One region of the Paenibacillus sp. 01T442 genome, then DNA from elsewhere that is predicted to be linked to it. Evidence: riboswitches for the same ligand, from Rfam matches in the RefSeq annotation. Region 1 holds a riboswitch; the other holds the start of a gene.
What was found. Region 1 has a riboswitch for cyclic di-AMP ahead of AC1DLM_RS13480 (hypothetical protein). Riboswitches for the same ligand answer to the same signal wherever they lie in the genome.
Positions count from the first base shown of each region.

Region 2: another riboswitch for cyclic di-AMP. It lies ahead of AC1DLM_RS06195 (APC family permease); the one in region 1 lies ahead of AC1DLM_RS13480 (hypothetical protein).

Region 1 covers NZ_JBFTPF010000013.1:94,963-99,956, forward strand. Annotated here, with positions in the region: gene ectB (diaminobutyrate--2-oxoglutarate transaminase) at 1-675, shown strand, start outside; gene AC1DLM_RS13465 (ectoine synthase) at 688-1,074, shown strand; gene thpD (ectoine hydroxylase) at 1,093-2,004, shown strand; partial or broken gene AC1DLM_RS13475 (DUF2179 domain-containing protein) at 2,065-2,339, shown strand; cyclic di-AMP (ydaO/yuaA leader) riboswitch at 2,345-2,505, shown strand; gene AC1DLM_RS13480 (hypothetical protein) at 2,567-2,983, shown strand; gene AC1DLM_RS13485 (glycine betaine uptake BCCT transporter) at 3,204-4,733, shown strand.
Region 2 covers NZ_JBFTPF010000004.1:150,341-155,334, forward strand. Annotated here, with positions in the region: gene AC1DLM_RS06185 (MFS transporter) at 1-1,082, opposite strand, end outside; gene AC1DLM_RS06190 (N-acetyltransferase family protein) at 1,237-1,683, shown strand; cyclic di-AMP (ydaO/yuaA leader) riboswitch at 1,918-2,067, shown strand; gene AC1DLM_RS06195 (APC family permease) at 2,168-4,003, shown strand; gene AC1DLM_RS06200 (YqkE family protein) at 4,049-4,309, shown strand; gene AC1DLM_RS06205 (polysaccharide deacetylase family protein) at 4,321-4,994, shown strand, end outside.

The DNA of each region.
Region 1 (4,994 bases):
GTGGAAACGATTCAAGGTGAAGGCGGAATCAACGAGGCGAGCATTTCATGGTTGCGCAGTCTTGATACGTTATGTAAAGAGCAAGGTATTCTACTCATCGTCGATGATGTACAGATGGGTTGTGGAAGAACGGGAACTTTCTTCAGCTTCGAAGAGGCAGGAATTAAACCGGATATTATCTGTCTGTCCAAGTCCATCGGTGGTTATGGTTTGCCAATGGCGTTGACACTGATTCGACCTGAACTGGATATTTGGGAACCTGGTGAACATAACGGTACTTTCCGAGGCAACAATTTGGCCTTCATTACAGCCTCGGAAGCGCTTCGGTATTGGGAGAATGAGCAATTCTCGACGAGTATTATGGAGAAAGGCAAGCTGCTGAATATCCGTCTGCAAGAAATGGTAGCCTCTTACCCACAATTAAAAGGGAAGGTCAGAGGAAGAGGACTTATGCAAGGTATTGTCTTCGAAATTAGTGGCGTAGCAGAGAGAATATCCGAACGTGCCTTCTCGAAGGGACTGATCATGGAAACCTCTGGAACCGACAGTGAGGTTGCCAAAATTATGCCGCCGTTAATCATTGATGAAGCAGGCTTAGTCCAAGGATTGGACATTTTACGAGAAAGTATGGAAGAAATTGCTGCAGAATTAAAGTTGACAAGTAAACAGGCATAGGAGGAGCAGGACATGATTGTAAGACAATTAGCCGAAAGAGTCGGCACTGAATTCCATGTAGATACAGAAACTTGGTATAGTACACGATTGCTTGTGAAAAGTGACCAGGTAGGCTTCTCTTTGCACGATACGACGATTAAAGCCGGTACTGAAACAGAGATATGGTACAAACATCATGTTGAAGCCGTGTACTGTATTCAAGGAGACGGTGAGATTGAAGTCCTCGAAAGCAAAGAGATTTATCCCATTTCCGCAGGAACCCTCTATGTCTTAAACGGTCATGAGAAACATCTGCTGCGCGGTAGAACGGATATGCGTATGATTTGTGTGTTTAATCCGCCTACAACAGGCCGAGAAGTTCATGATGCTGAAGGGACATACCCGTTAGACCCAATCTAATAAGGAGAGTGGCAATCCATGTTAACATCCAAGGGGCAAATTACGGTGAATCGATCGAGCATGCAAGACAGCTATCCATCAAGAATCTATCAGGAGCCAAAGCTACTGGAGCGGCAGGATCTGGTGGTTTATAACCCTACAATTAATCAGACAGAAATTAGTAAGGACCAGCTTACATTTTACGAGGAAAATGGTTATTTGTTTTTGGAATCCTTTTTTACCGAGGAACAGGTTCAATTCTGGAAGCAAGAGCTAGCAAGACTTTGGGAGCAAAGCAAAGAAGTGCAGAAGCCTGAAGTGATCAGAGAACCAGGGAATGATGAAATTAGATCTATATTCGCTGTGCATCGGGATGACGAAGTGTTCAAACAAATGGCTTCGGATCCACGTATACAAGATATCGTTAATCAAATTCTGGGTAGCCAAACCTATATCCATCAATCCAGAATTAATTTTAAACAAGGATTTACAGGTAAAGAGTTTTATTGGCATTCGGATTTTGAAACTTGGCATGTGGAAGATGGGATGCCGAGAATGCGAGCGCTTAGCTGTTCAATTGCGTTAGAAGATAATCATGCCAATAACGGTCCCCTTATGGTTATACCTGGCTCACATCGTACGTTTGTTTCCTGTGTCGGGGAAACGCCGGATGAGAATTATAAATCCTCGCTTCGCCGTCAAGAATATGGGGTTCCTGACCAAGAGAGTCTAAAACAGCTTGCCAAACAAGGCGGTATTGTTGCACCTACGGGTAAAGCTGGCTCCATCCTCCTATTCGATTGTAATTTAATGCACGGTTCAAATAGTAATATTACCCCAGATCCGCGCAGCAATGTTTTCATTGTATATAATAGTATGCTGAATAAACTCAATGCTCCTTACTCAGGTAAGGGACCTAGACCAGATTTTATCGCTGAACGCTTATCATGACATGATGTTTAAGGATCTTCCTAGTGAGGTCCTCATCGGTAATCAAAGAGGTGAAGCGGTGTGTTAGCAATATTAAGCAGCATTCTAGGCATTCAAATCGTGTATGTTTCTTGTTTCACACTCCGTATGATCCTGACTTTAAAAGGGGAGAAATATACAGCCGCTGCGATTAGCATGATAGAAGAGAACGATTGGTTTTGGAAGTATTGGCACGAAGAAAAAATGAAAAGTTTTTATACGCCTGCATTCGCAACGTGGATTCGAAAGCGTTTATTATTACGCTTGAACCAAAGAGCTTGCATGGTGGCTTCTGGTTGAAAATGATTCGGAAATAAGCAGGCATGGGTAAGCGCTGAGTCTTGCACGAGGCAAGAGCGGGGGAACCAAGTAAGCAGGTGTATGGCAGCATGCACAGTTGGGGTGAATCTCAGATGTATTGAGTAGGGCTATTCTCAGGTCCGAATCCGACAGCTAACTTCGTAAGCGTAATTGTGTAGAGGTAACGAGGAGGAGTGTGGCTTAAAGGCTAATTTTCGTTGCCTCTCAAAGGGGGAAAAGTAAAATGAAAAACAAGGAAGAATCCAATTCATCTGAGTATGTACTGGTCAATGCTCCGAACCGAGCGGGAAAAGATTTCATTCATCTATTACGTTCAAAAGGCATTCAATATTATGCACTCACGAACAATAAGTATGGAAAGAAAAAGCTGGAAGCTATGGGTGTGGATTCGATTATTATGGTTGACACCGAAGATGCCGCGACTTGGGTGCTCCCTGATATCCAAATAAGTAAAGTTTATTTATTTGAAATTAGTTTTAATCTATGCAGCAGGTATATTCAAATTTGTAAAGAGTGGGGCTCTGAGTCGATACACGTTGTAACAAAAGGGGATAAGTCAAGGAGTGCATATAGAGGCCTGGGTGCTAACCAATTTACGTACATAAACACGAACAATGAGGTATCATCTCTTTTGCCTTAAAGGTAGGTCGATACATTTCCTAAGTTGTTTATGGAAACTTGTAGAGTTTAAATAGAAGAGAGTAAAAAGTAAGAGCTCATCAAACCACAACTATGTGTTTAAAGCTGTGGTTTGATGGGCTATATTTTGTTTCGGATCAGATGAAATGGCATTTTAATGCATTATATTTCCTAATTAGGTAATGATTAATATAAAATAGTATATAGGGATGGTTATAAAAATGGTTTTGTATATTTCAATTGTTATTATTTTGGCTTTTGTTTTATGGGGAGCTCTTGCCCCTAATAAGCTGGCTGATTCCGCGACTTCACTCTTCGACTTTTCGATTAATAATTTTGGATGGTTTTTCTTAATTTCAACGTTTGGTATCTTACTCTTTGCTTTCTATCTTGCGTTTAGTAAGTACGGAAGGATTAAACTGGGAAAAGATGAAGATGAGCCTGAATATTCAACAGCATCTTGGTTCGCTATGTTGTTTAGTGCTGGAATGGGGATTGGGCTTGTTTTTTGGGGGGTGTCTGAGCCATTATCCCATTTTTTATCCCCTCCTGAAGGAGCTTCTGTAGCATCCATAGAAGCTGCACGACTAGCCATGCGTTATTCCTTTTTCCATTGGGGAGTTCATCCATGGGCAATCTACACCATCATTTCGCTAGCCTTAGCTTACTTTCAATTCCGGAAAGGTAAGAGGGGGCTAATTAGCGCCGTCTTTTCACCCATTCTTGGCAAGATATCAGAGGGATGGGTTGGAGGTGTGATAGATACACTTGCCATCATTGCTACTGTATTTGGTGTTGCCACCTCGCTTGGTTTAGGTGCACTTCAGATTAATGGCGGATTAAATCATATGTTCGGTATTTCAATAAGTCCATTTGTTCAAGTGGTCATTATTGCAGTGGTTACGGTTTTATTCTTGCTCTCGGCCACGACAGGCTTGGACAAAGGGATCCGAATATTGAGCAATACCAATTTAATTATAGCCGTCTTGCTAATGACTTTCGTATTTGTAGTTGGCCCTACCTCCTTCATTCTGGATTTATTTACTTCTACTTTAGGGGGATATTTGCAAAATATTGTGTACATGAGCCTACGAATGACTCCGTTTACACAGGGAACCTGGGTTGGTGTCTGGACGTTATTTTATTGGGCATGGTGGATAGCTTGGGGTCCTTTTGTCGGTACTTTTATTGCACGTGTTTCCAAAGGCAGAACAATCAAGGAGTTTGTATTAGGTGTTCTCTTGATCCCAAGTTTATTTAGCTTCGTTTGGTTTTCTGTATTCGGAGGAACAGGGTTGCACTTAGAGTTGTTTGATCATTATCCGATTGCGGCCGCGGCTGAAAAGGATGTTACATCTGCTTTATTTTTAACACTAGAGCAGCTGCCTATGGGGGGGATTATTGCTTTTATTGCCACCTTATTGATTATTACGTTTTTTGTTACATCTGCTGACTCAGCCACTTTTGTTTTGGGCATGCTCTCAACCAAAGGTAATCCAAACCCGTCGAATAAAGTGAAAATTGTGTGGGGAGTTCTTCAGTCATCTATTGCTATAGTTCTTCTAATTAGCGGTGGCTTAAGTGGTTTACAGACAGCATCCATTGTAGCAGCTCTTCCATTTGCGATCATCATTATCGGGATGTGTGTTTCCTTAATCGTTTCCCTAAGGCAGGAGGAAAGGACGATGAGAAGTAGAGAACAGAGTCGTATGAAGAAAATTGACGAGCTATTAATGGGAAGAGAGTCATAACGGAATATGTATGGTTGCATAAATGATACAACAGTCCATGCAATATTCCACCCTTGACCATATAGAACTTTTTGGAATAGAACACATTTATGATTCAAGTGAATAGCCTATAATAAAAAGTTCGTAGTTGTTAGGCGGCTAAATAGAAGGGAGTGGTTATTATGATTAATATAAATTTCATGAAGACAACCGCTACGATGCCATGGTGAAATCATTTGTTAACGGGTATATCAATATCAATCACGTTTCTAGAGATTCAAA
Region 2 (4,994 bases), on a different contig from region 1:
CAGTAAGAGGAATAGCTTGCAGTCAGGGCAAGCCCTACGGTTGAAACTAGCATCAACCATGGTACGTAGCGGAGTAACGCCGTATTCCCATAGCGGTCAATGATGCGACCCACACGGTTGGAGACGAGCATAGCCAACAAAGCGCCAGGGAAGAGCAATAGTCCCGAAGTAAGCGGAGCTAAACCGAAAACCCGCGCAAGCATCTGTGGCGCAAGGAACAAGAAGCCAAAGCTGATCATATAGGAAAACACGCCGATTGCGCTGAGCGCCATATAGGGTCTGTCGCCGAATAGGGCAGGCTGCACGAACGGTTGTGAGGCTCGGCGAATGCGCAGAGTGAATAGGGCAATCGCAATGACGCCTGCTAGGAGTGCGATCAGACTCTTAGACGTAAGGAAGAGCAGCAACCCCGTCGTCCCAATCCCGAGGAGCAGAGCACCGATGAAATCGAACGAGCCGCTTTCTGGTTTTTCTTTTGGCAGCAGGATGAGAAAGATAGGAATAAGCAGCAGCGTGACCGCTGTAATGACGAACAGGAAATGCCAGCCCAAATACTGAACGATGGATCCCCCTGCGACGGGGCCTAGTCCCAAGCCAAGTGAAGCTGCGGAAAGGATGAGCGACATGGCTCTGCCTCTACGAGACAACGGAATGTAGCGGGTTACGAGTACGATACCAAGCGAAGGGATCGCACCTGCGCCGGATGCTTGAATCAACCGCGTAAACAGCAACAGTCCGAAGCTGTCCGTGAACAACCCTAGAATGGAGGCGCCGCCTAGCGAGAGCAGGGCAATGACGTAAAGCCTGCGAATAGGCACGAAGTCGGACAAGCGGCTGTAGGTGATCGATGCGATGGCGAAAATGATTGAATACCCCGTAACAATCCACGATGCCGTTGAAGGACTGAGCTCGAATTGTACGGAAATTTTGGGCAGAGCCAGATTGAACATCATCGTGTTCATGATGACAAGTACAATCGTAAAACAGAGCAACCATGAGACAGGCGTTTCTCGTAAGCGGCCAGGCATCTCAGGTTGAGCATGTGTTGTTCCTTGAGCTGAAGAGGTTGCGTTGTCTGACATGGTACACCTTCCGATCTAAACTATAATATATTTTGTGACAGTTTATCATGGCGGGTAGGGTGTGTCAATGAATTGGCCTGTATTAAATCAGTAAAGGGTTGAATATTTATACATATAATTGTATTATCATTCATAAAACACATGGAGGAATACGATGGGACACGTGATAAGAAAAGTGGAAATTGAAGATTTGGAGGTATTAACAGAGTTGATGTATGTCTATATTGTAGGCTTTTATAAGAAGCCACAGCCGTTAAGAACTGATATTCATCGACTGATTAGTAACTTGCTTCAGGAACAAGGCGGTATACAGTTTGTTGTCGACCAAGAGGGAGAGCTCGTAGGCTTTGCGACCCTGTATTTTTCTTGGAGTACGATGAAGGCAAATCCCATTACGATCATGAATGACCTCTTCCTTCTCGAGTCTTACCGGGGGACCGCAGCAGAAGAAGACTTGTTCCAGAAGTGCCAAATCTACTCCAAGGAAAACGGCTATGCCTTCATGTCATGGATCACCGCGCCTGACAATCATCGTGCACAACAGTTTTTTGACAAAATGGGCGGAACTCGCGTGGATTGGGTGAATTACACGATTATTTAAAGGAAGCGGTTCATCCAACAGAATGTTCGCACGAACCAGTAACTTTGACGGACTGAAACCTTGTTAATAAGTTAAAATACCCTGATTACCTACGAGAATGGAAGATAATCAACGAATCAGGTAATTGTAAGCGAATTATCGGGTGAAACGTGAGGTCGGAGAGTGCTTTTTACGTTTTTTCCCTCCTTTACTATGTTGGTAGAAGAGAGTAGTATTCAACACGTACATGAACAGTTGAATATTTCGCTTAATTTTCTTTTAAGAAAAGCGGGGGAACCACGAGTAACATGGGGTGAATAACGGTACGGATTCAGTACCTTTTAGGGCAGATTTCTCGCGGCCCGAACCCGGCAGCTAACCTCGTAAGCGAACGTGAGAAAGGAGAACGTGTGTTCAAAACACAAGGTCGATCCTTGTGTTTTTTTGCGTCCATTTTTCAAAAATATAGTATTGATATGGCTTTAATTGGAGGAACAACGGCGAAATGACAAGTGATTCATTGAAAAAAATTGTGTTCGGTAAGCCGCTAAAGTCGAGTGAGATTGAGTCGGAGAAAATGCCTGTCTGGAAAGCCCTCCCTATCTTGTCGTCAGATGCCTTATCATCCGTATCGTATGGGACGGAGCAAATTCTGTTAGAGCTCGCGACAGTGGGGGTTGCAGCTTTTGCCTTCTCATTGCCGATTGCGGTTTCGATTATTGCTTTGATTCTACTGCTCGTGTTGAGCTATAGACAAGTGATCGAAGCGTACCCGATGGGCGGCGGCGCCTATATGGTGACGAAAGAAAATTTAGGCATGGTGTGGGGACGTCTTACCGGTGTCTCTCTGCTAATCGACTATACCTTAACCGTAGCCGTTTCGATATCGGCTGGTGTCCAGGCGATTACCTCGGCATTTCCATCGGCTGTACCGTACATTGTTCCGCTGACCATCTTACTGGTTTGGATTATGGTCTGGCTGAACTTGCGAGGTACTTCCGAATCAGGAACGGTATTCGCGATTCCAACGTACTTTTTTATTCTTTGTATCCTTTTGTTAGTGGGTAAAGGTATTTTCGATTTACTGACAGGATCTATGAATACACATGCGATCGAATTCGCACCAAGCGCAGCAACGAACTCATTAACCTTGTTCGTACTTCTCAAAGCGTTCTCGTCCGGTTGTTCAGCTGTAACGGGGATCGAAGCGATCTCCGATGCCGTGCCGCATTTTAGAACGCCATCTGTCAAAAATGCCAAACGAACACTCCTCTCACTAGGCGGTCTGTTGGCCATCGTGTTCGGTGGTGTAACGCTGATTGCCTTAGGGTATGGGGTGGCACCGGATCATAACGGTCATACATCGGTTCTTTCGATGGTAACGGAGCAAGCCTTTGGCCGAGGTGTGATGTACTACGCGACGCAAATCGCGACAATGCTAATCTTGGTGCTCGCTGCGAATACAAGCTTCAATGGCTTCCCGATCTTGGCGTCCATCATGGCCCAAGACAAAAACTTCCCGCGCATGTTCTCCTTCCGTGGGGATCGGCTTTCGTATCACTATGGCATTATTACGCTAGGCGTATTAGCCAGCCTGTTATTGATTGGCTTTAAAGGTAAAACCGATGCACTTATTCCGCTTTATGCGATTGGCGTATTTTTATCTTTTACACTTGCTCAGACGGGGTTGGTTCGTAAATGGCTCAAAGAGCGGGTATCTGGCTGGATCGGGAAGTTGATCATTAACGGCCTGGGTGGTATTGTCTCCCTTGCGGTTCTTATCATTTTCTCCGTTACCAAATTTAGCGAGGGTGCTTGGATTGTCATTATCATTACACCGATCCTCCTCTGGCTCATTACGAAAATTAGTCACCATTACGACGACGTAGCCAAACAGCTGCGGATTGATATCACACAAGACCGTGTGTGTACCAAAGAGCCGGTCATTATCGTACCTGTGGCTGGGATTCACAAAGCGGTAGAGCAGACCCTGAACTATGCCAAATCGCTCTCGCCTAACGTCATCGCGTTCTATGTCTCCTTCTCGGATGAGGACGAAGAATCGATGCAGGAGAAGTGGCAGATCTGGGATCCAGGTGTTCGACTCGTAGTGTTCAAATCACGCTACAGAACGATTCTGAAGCCGCTGGCTGAATTCATTGATCGCATCGACACGCATATGTCGGAGAAGCAGTCGATCATGGTTATTCTCCCGCAATTCATGCCGAAGAAATGGTGGCACCGTCTGCTCCATAATCAATCTGCGGCGCGGATTCGTTCGAAGCTTCAAGCCGATAAGGATATCGTTGTTGCAACAGTGCCGTATCATTTACATCAATAGAAGTGTACAATAATAGGGAGAACTTGTAGACGAGGTGACCTTATTATGGTGAAAAAGAAAGCAAAGATTACGCCAGCTGCGGCTAGCGTGCAAGATAAACCTGCAACGCTGAAGGATCTGCTGCGTCCGGAAATACTGGAAGGGCTCAAAGCCCAGGCTGACGCGATGAAAGCGGAAGAGCAAGCGAAGAAGGATGCAGAAAGAGCCAGGGTAGAGGCTGCTCGCAAGGCGGAAGAGAAACGTCTTGAGAACGATTTTGCCTATCAGCTGGAGAAAAGTAAATTAGACTGGCGGAAACATAAATGAGGGGGCGCACGATGTGCCTCCTTTTCTTTATAAGTGCGATGGTAGCGTTTGCAGGATGTGAGGTGGAGCAGCGTGCTGCAGAAGTGGAAACGGTGATTGATTCTACATCTACATCTATAGGAACACCAACATCAACACCAACACCAACACCAACACCAACACCAACATCAACACCAACATCAACATCAACACCAACATCAACATCAACACCAACACCAACACCAACACCAACGCTTGCACCAACAGCCGCACCTCCTGTCCCAACCTTCACGTCAGTGGAACAATCATTGATCGCTCGTTATGCTTCTGTGATACCAACGAAGTGGGGGGAGCGTGTCCCTGGTGTGAAAACACGCTTACATACGAAGGACAAAGTGATTGCTCTTACCTTTGATGCCTGCGGCGGGAAGGAAGGCAGTGGCTATGATGAGAAGTTGATCCAGTATTTGATTCAGGAGCAGATTCCAGCTACGTTATTCATCAATGCAAGATGGATTGCTGCGAATCCGTCAACCTTTCAAGATTTGGCATCGAACCCTCTGTTTGAGATCGAAAATCATGGCACTGAACACCGCCCCTTATCTGTGAACGGCAAGCTGGCTTATGGAATTGCGGGAACGAAGAGCGTCAAAGAAGTCATTCATGAAATGAATGACAATGCGGATCAGATAGAGAAGCTGACAGG